DNA from 3 places in the Priestia sp. 179-F W1.4 NHS genome. Region 2 is predicted to be linked to each of the others. Evidence: riboswitches for the same ligand, from Rfam matches in the RefSeq annotation. Region 2 holds a riboswitch; each other region holds the start of a gene.

Region 1 (2,269 bases), on a different contig from region 2:
AACGCTTCTTGTTGAACGCGTTGACGTACGTCAAACGGCGCTTGGCGCTCTGCTTTATAGCTGTGCAGCTGCTTCAGCTCTTTTTGCACGTCTTGATGATTTCGAACAGATGATCCATTTAATGCTTGAATCGCTTGTTTGCTTACACTTATTTCTTTTTCTATTGCTTCTTTTCCTTGCTGCACCGCTTTTGTTAACAGCGAGATTTCCTTCAGCTTTTCATCTGCAAAAGACAGCGCGTTTTTTAGAATTGGCTCAATGGTTTTTTCGCTTTTCACCGTGACAGGAACATGTAATAAACTTGATGAAGGCTGCAGAATCAAACGGTCTTTTGATACGGCTTCTTCAATTTCACTGATTGTTAAAAGCTGTTCGTCCAAGTTTTCACGCCAAATGTTTCGTCCGTCAATCACTCCTGCTGCCAGCACTTTATCAGTTGGAAAACCATATTTATTAAGCGCCGTGAGATTTTCGCCTCGGTCATGTACAAAATCTAAGCCAATACCATGAACAGGAAGAGCAACTACTTCTTTATAGTAATCTACGCTGTCAAAGTACGTCTGCAAAATGACTTTTACATTCGGTGCCGCTTTTTTCAAAGCTTCATAGACTTCTTTATACAGTGCCAGGTCTTCTTTCGATAGCGTTGTAGCTAAAATTGGCTCATCTATTTGTACCCACTCGACCCCTTCTGCCTCCAGCTCCGCTAAGATTGTTGCATAAAGAGGAACAAACTGTTCAACTACTTTTTTAAACTCACTTTTTTTATATCCTTTTGACAGCTTCACAAATGTTACTGGACCTAAAATAACGGGTTTGCCTTTGATATTCAGCTTTTGCTTTGCTTCTTTGTAAAATTGAAGCGGGCGATTTTCTACAAGTGCCGGCGTACATTCCTCAAGCTCGGGTACGATATAGTGATAATTTGTGTTAAACCATTTTGTCATCGTAGAGGCTACCGCACCTTTTGTTCCTCGCGCGATGTCAAAGTACGTTTCAAGGGATACCGGGCCTCCGTTATATTCAAAGCGCTTTGGCACCAAACCAAACATAGCGGCTGTATCTAACACGTGATCGTATAAGCTAAAATCGCCGACTGGAATTAATTCAATTCCTGCGTCACGCTGTTTTTTTAGATGTCCTAGACGAAGAGCTTCAATTTCCTGAAGAAAGATATCTTTCTCTAGCTTTCCTGCCCAAAACTGCTCAAGCGCTTTTTTCCATTCTCGTTTTTCACCAATTCTTGGATAACCTACATTTGAACTTTTTACACTGCTCATTTTTTCCACTCCCTGTATATTTCTTTTTTTCCGCTAAACTAAAAAATCTCTCTTTTCGAAATGAAAAGAGAGATGATACGCATACTTAACTAAAGTTGAGATAGTCTGTTTTTCTCAACACGTATTCCTCACTCCTCTCTATATCCCGTAGAGCTTAAGTGCATACAACAGGCAGGTCTCCTGACTTAGGTTCATCGCTTCCTATCCCTTCCCATTTCAGCATGAAACAGTGGTTAATAAGTTACTCCCCATTACAGTGGCGGGACCGCGCCGGCTTTTCACCGGTCTTCCCTTTTAAGCTGCGTACATTCGTTACACAGCACCTGATGCATTTCTATGAAATTGTTCATTCAAAATACCTTTACATAAAATAAAAAGCCTCTCTATCATGAATAGAGAGGCATAGTATCTATGAAATCCTCTCTTATTTTTCAAAGCTGTACGCTTTGCAGGATGTAGCACCTTTTTAACAAGATTGTTAAATGGTTGCCGGGCTTCACAGGGCCAGTCCCTCCGCCTCTCTCAATAAGAGTTTTAATTGTTTATAATATTTTGAATGTAGAGTCATCTTAACACCTTACATTTATGTTGTCAAAAGAAATTTCAAAAAAATTAGTTTTCAGGAGGCGTTGACGCTAATTTTTGCCTTAATAATTTGTAATCATCTTTTCGATGTGTTTCGATCAAGTCTTTTGCTCCTTGATGATACCCTGAAGAATAAATGTACTCTACCGCCGTTTCGATAAGCAATCTCTTTTCTTCCGCACATTCTCGGTCCATTAGGGGGAACAGTCTACCTAAAAGGTCATTTAAATCTTCCTTAATAAAACGATTGAGTCCTTCTTGCATCTTTTCGTTTGCCATGATAGCTCCTCCATTTGCTGTGTATGTTCTAAGTTTCTATAAACAGGCATTTCACTGTGAATGTTAAGATAAAGTTAAGTCATTAAACAGTATATCAAGTGAATGTTTTTCTTCAATTACATATG
Region 2 (2,269 bases):
GTTCCATATCATTATAAAAAGTACTCGTTAACGTATCAGCGTGAAAAGCATCCTTTTTCCACTGTCCATAATCTTGTACATCCACTACATCGTAATGACTGACTAATACAACTGTTTTATTCGTATTTTTCCCTTCAACAAAAGCTGTGACAATCGATCGCCCGTCTCCTGTTGAATGAAGCTCAACTTGCTCGTTTTTTTGAAAGTAAGGCAGCTTCAATAAATACGACGCTATCGATTCAGCCATTTCCACTTCTGCCATCGTTCCTGTCACGCTAGGTATAGAAACCAATTCGCTTACAAGCTTCTTTAACTGTTCTCTTGTTTGATACAAAGATGTTTTGTTCGACATACCCTTCATCTCTTTCCTTTTTCTAAATTTTCCATCAAACAAAACGATTCGTCAATCCCTTTGACAGAGACCCTTTCATTCTATCCCTATGTATCATAGTATGCGCTTCCTTGACGCAAATGATAAAAAAAGAGTGCGCGGCTAGGGCTAGCACCGCACACTCTTTTTTTTACTTTTCGTCATCTTCTAAAAAGTCTAGGATACGATCAATAAGCTGTTCGCTTCCTGCATCGTTTCCATGTTCAAGAGACATTTCCATTTCAATGCTCCTTTCATAAAATATTCTTGTTTTATAACATACCACAATTCATTTCGAATGTAACCTTTAATTTGTGTAAAAATTTCGACAATTTATGATTAATTTTGAAACCTAGTGAGTAATGATTATACCCACCAGATTCTTCAATTGTCAAAAAACATGCTTTCTATTTAAAAACACTTTAAAAATAGAGGCGCGAGCAGACTTCTATAAAAGACAGCCTACTCGCTCAAGCTTGGAACAGCATGATGAATAAATTTCTAGTTCATTTGCTTTTTGTACATCTTTAATATCTATGCCTACAGCATATGTACGAACATGGTTTTCGACCACAATTTCATAAAATGTTTCTAATTCACGATAAGCTACTTGATAATGCTTTCCTAATAATTTTACGGCTTCCTTTAATGCTTTCTCTCCTGTATGTGCTGCAACTGCTGTATGACTCATAAAACCCTCTCCTTTTAGAAAAATAAAAAAAACTCATTTTGCTTTGATGCAAAATGAGTTTTTCACCCGTTTTATCACCCAAAGCACATGCTTTGCTGGTAGGAGCACCTTACATTCGTAGGTTGCTGTGGAGTCAAAGAGCCAGATCTCTCGTCCACTCGTGATAACTTTTTTAATTTAAAATTTATTTTATCAAACAATTCCATCCGCGTAAATAGAAAAATAAAAATATTTTAATTTTTTTGGTAATGGAATGAATTCAAAAAGTCAAAGCTTAGATTAGCAAAATAAGAAGCTGCTACAAGTAATGCCTCTTCATTTAATGAAAAAGAAGGATGGTGCCATTCATATTCTCCAGCCGTACCCATCCATACAAAAAATCCTGGTACACGCTGCTGATATACGGCAAAATCTTCTCCTCCAGGCGATTGTTCAGCTTCTACGACTTGATAACTAAGATTCTCTGCAGCGTTAATAACCAATTTTTCCAGCGTATCATCATTGTTTACTACAGGAAGATACGGATACCATTTAACGTCTACTGAAGCCCCGAAAGCTGCTCCAATCCCTTCAGCAGTTCGTTTCATAAGAGCCGGTATTTTTTCTCTCGCTTCTTCTTGAAAGGTACGCACCGTTCCTTCAAGCGTTACTTTGTCAGGAATGACGTTCCACGAGCTCCCTCCGTGGATTTGAGTTATGCTGACAACAACATTTTGAAATGGACTGAGATTACGGCTGACAATGGTTTGTAAACTAGTAACAATTTGACCAGCAGCAGCAATCGGATCTACTGTTTTTTCAGGGATGCCCGCGTGACCTCCTACTCCTTTGACGTCAATTTCAAAACGATCAACACTTGCCATTAAAGGTCCCGATTTGATACCAATGGTTCCTACAGGAAGATCCGGTTTGTTATGCATCCCAAATATCGCTTCTACTCCGTCGAGCACACCTTTTTCAACTAGCATTTTTGCCCCAGAAGCCGTTTCTTCGGCCGGTTGAAAGATAAATCGAACCGTACCGCAAAGCTCCTGCTGACGCTCTTTGAGAAGAATGGCTGCTCCGATTATAGAAGCCGTATGAAAATCATGTCCGCATGCGTGCATAACACCGTTCACTTCAGAAGCAAATGGCAGATTGGTTTTTTCTTCAATTGGCAGCGCATCAATATCAGCTCGAATAGCGATAGTAGGTCCCGGCTTTCCTCC
Region 3 (2,269 bases), on a different contig from region 2:
AAAGCCACATTGCGGACTCAATGACAAGTTAGCTAGAGGAACATACTGACTTGCTTCTTGAATTCTTTGCTTAATAACCTCAGTATCTTCTAGTGTAGGAAATTTAGATGTTACTAACCCTAAAACAACAGTTTGATTGTTACCTGTAAAGCTTTTTAATGGTTCAAAATCTCCTGAACGGTTATCATCATATTCAAGAAAAAGCCCATCTACATGTAAGTTAGTAAAGATTGCATCGGATATAGTATCATAGCCACCACTTGTGATATAAGTAGATCTAAAGTTTCCACGGCAAATATGCATAGTAATGAGCATATCTTCAGGCTTTTTAGAAATAGCATCATTTAAACAACTTACTCGAGTATTGATAATGTCTTTTACATCCATACCCAGCTTCTCAACAACCGCATTGATTCGTTCTTCAGAAACAAAATCAATCCACGAAGTATCGTCTAATTGTAGGTAACGGCAGCCTGCGTCGTAAAAGGCTTGAATCGCTTTCTGATAAGCAGCCACAGTATCATGATAAAATTGATCTCTGTTTCCATTGTAATATGTATCTTCTTGAATTCGAGTAAATAACATGTTTGGGCTTGGAAGTGAGAATTTAGCGACTTGGCTTCCATCACCATGGCGTTCGACAGCTCCTTTTAAAAACGTGAAATGTTCTACCATATAATGATGATTGAAGTCTACTTTACCTACTACCTTAATCGCGTTATTTTTGGTTTTTGCACCCTTGAATTGGCTGATATATTCTGTCTCAAACAGCTCTACACCTTCTAAGCCTGATAAGAAGTCCAAATGCCACCAAGAACGTCTAAATTCACCGTCCGTGATAGATTTAAGACCTACTTCAATTTGCTTCTGGACAAGCTTTTCAATTTCTTTATCCTCTACAGATTTTAGATCGGCTTCATTAATTGTACCATTTGCATACGCTTTTCTTGCTTCTTTAAGGGGAGTTGTGCGTAAAAAGCTGCCTACGTGATCAGCTTTAAATGGAGCCTTCACTAGTGTCTTTGTCATGAGTTTGTTTCCTTCTTTCTTTTTAAAATAAAAAACCTCTTCTTAAAAATAAGAAGAGGTTAATAATCGTTATGGGTTCTCTTCTTATCTTCAAGCAAATTGCTACTGGAATTGGCACAGTACTTTAACAGTCTGTTGCCGAGGCTTCCTAGGGCCAGTCCCTCCACCTCTCGAGATAAGAATATTCAATTTATTTAACTAGAAGAAATATTACACTTGTTTTCTTAGCTTGTCAACAAAAAATTGGAAAATCAGAAATAGCACATCTCTTATCTCATTACTTCCTCATTACCTACTACAGTAAGGGTTCTTCTTTGTTTTTGGTTTGGACAGGAAAGCTTATCGCAATAGCTACATAGTATTTAAAGAATTTGGCTCCATTACCTAATTGTTATTTATCTTCACCAATTGTATTCAAAAAATATCTGACTCCATTATACCTAGCCTCTTCATTGCACTTTGCAAGGAGCGCTATTCCTCACTTCTAATTTCTCTCTTTGATTCATTTCTTAGAGCGAATACGCTAAACCAATCTTTCATATAGTCACATCTTCTTACAAATACGAAAAGAGCAACCATCATATACTGGCTGCTCTCTCCTAGCAAAAATGCACTCACATCAATGTGAATGTGAACGTATTCATATTACAGCACTTCATTGATAAAAAAAGAAATAATTTCTATTTGCCTTTATACATAGTTAATCGTTCTTTTGCTAAATTAATTAATTCCTTTAACTCTTCAACAGATTGCTTGTTATTACAATCGTTTAATAAATCTATTGTATCTTGCAAAAATTGCTCTCTTCTTTTTACCCTTTTATATTCAGCCCTATATTCTTCTGCCATCCTTGCTGTTCGAGTAGACCCCTGACGAGGAGTGGGAACTTTTTCAAAATCTGAGGTACGAGATTTTTTATCTTTTTCATCAAGCATAGCGTTTTCTGGATTCCTATTCCTCAATCCTGATTGACCCAAAATACTCCTTGCAGCTCGTTCTCTTCCAATGGCCATTGTCATTTCCCCTCTCTGGAATTGAGATTTGAGATAAAACGTCTTGTACAGATTCAATAACAATAAAATAAACCCTTCTTTTGATAAGTTAAATTACTAATTTCAATTGATGCTTAGTTACTAGCTATTCCGTCTTTATTTCTATCCAACAATAAGAAGACTACCTTCCATTGGTAGTCTTCCTGCTGCTATAATTCTTTTACCTTATATGCAAAAGGTCACTTACT

Evidence for each region. Region 2 has a riboswitch for S-adenosylmethionine ahead of ACH0CI_RS13315 (hypothetical protein). Riboswitches for the same ligand answer to the same signal wherever they lie in the genome.
Region 1: another riboswitch for S-adenosylmethionine. It lies ahead of metE (5-methyltetrahydropteroyltriglutamate--homocysteine S-methyltransferase); the one in region 2 lies ahead of ACH0CI_RS13315 (hypothetical protein).
Region 3: another riboswitch for S-adenosylmethionine. It lies ahead of ACH0CI_RS26400 (5-methyltetrahydropteroyltriglutamate--homocysteine S-methyltransferase); the one in region 2 lies ahead of ACH0CI_RS13315 (hypothetical protein).

Annotation. Positions count from the first base shown of each region.
Region 1 is NZ_JBIQFF010000001.1:1,251,957-1,254,225, reverse strand. Features, by position in the region: gene metE (5-methyltetrahydropteroyltriglutamate--homocysteine S-methyltransferase) at 1-1,280, opposite strand, end outside; cobalamin riboswitch at 1,434-1,622, opposite strand; SAM riboswitch class I at 1,702-1,812, opposite strand; gene ACH0CI_RS06570 (hypothetical protein) at 1,893-2,144, opposite strand.
Region 2 is NZ_JBIQFF010000002.1:553,378-555,646, forward strand. Features, by position in the region: gene ACH0CI_RS13310 (M20/M25/M40 family metallo-hydrolase) at 1-352, opposite strand, end outside; gene ACH0CI_RS13315 (hypothetical protein) at 819-1,061, opposite strand; SAM riboswitch class I at 1,130-1,231, opposite strand; gene ACH0CI_RS13320 (amidohydrolase) at 1,295-2,269, opposite strand, start outside.
Region 3 is NZ_JBIQFF010000017.1:13,300-15,568, reverse strand. Features, by position in the region: gene ACH0CI_RS26400 (5-methyltetrahydropteroyltriglutamate--homocysteine S-methyltransferase) at 1-1,029, opposite strand, end outside; SAM riboswitch class I at 1,111-1,211, opposite strand; gene ACH0CI_RS26395 (hypothetical protein) at 1,710-2,042, opposite strand; gene ACH0CI_RS26390 (STAS domain-containing protein) at 2,242-2,269, opposite strand, start outside.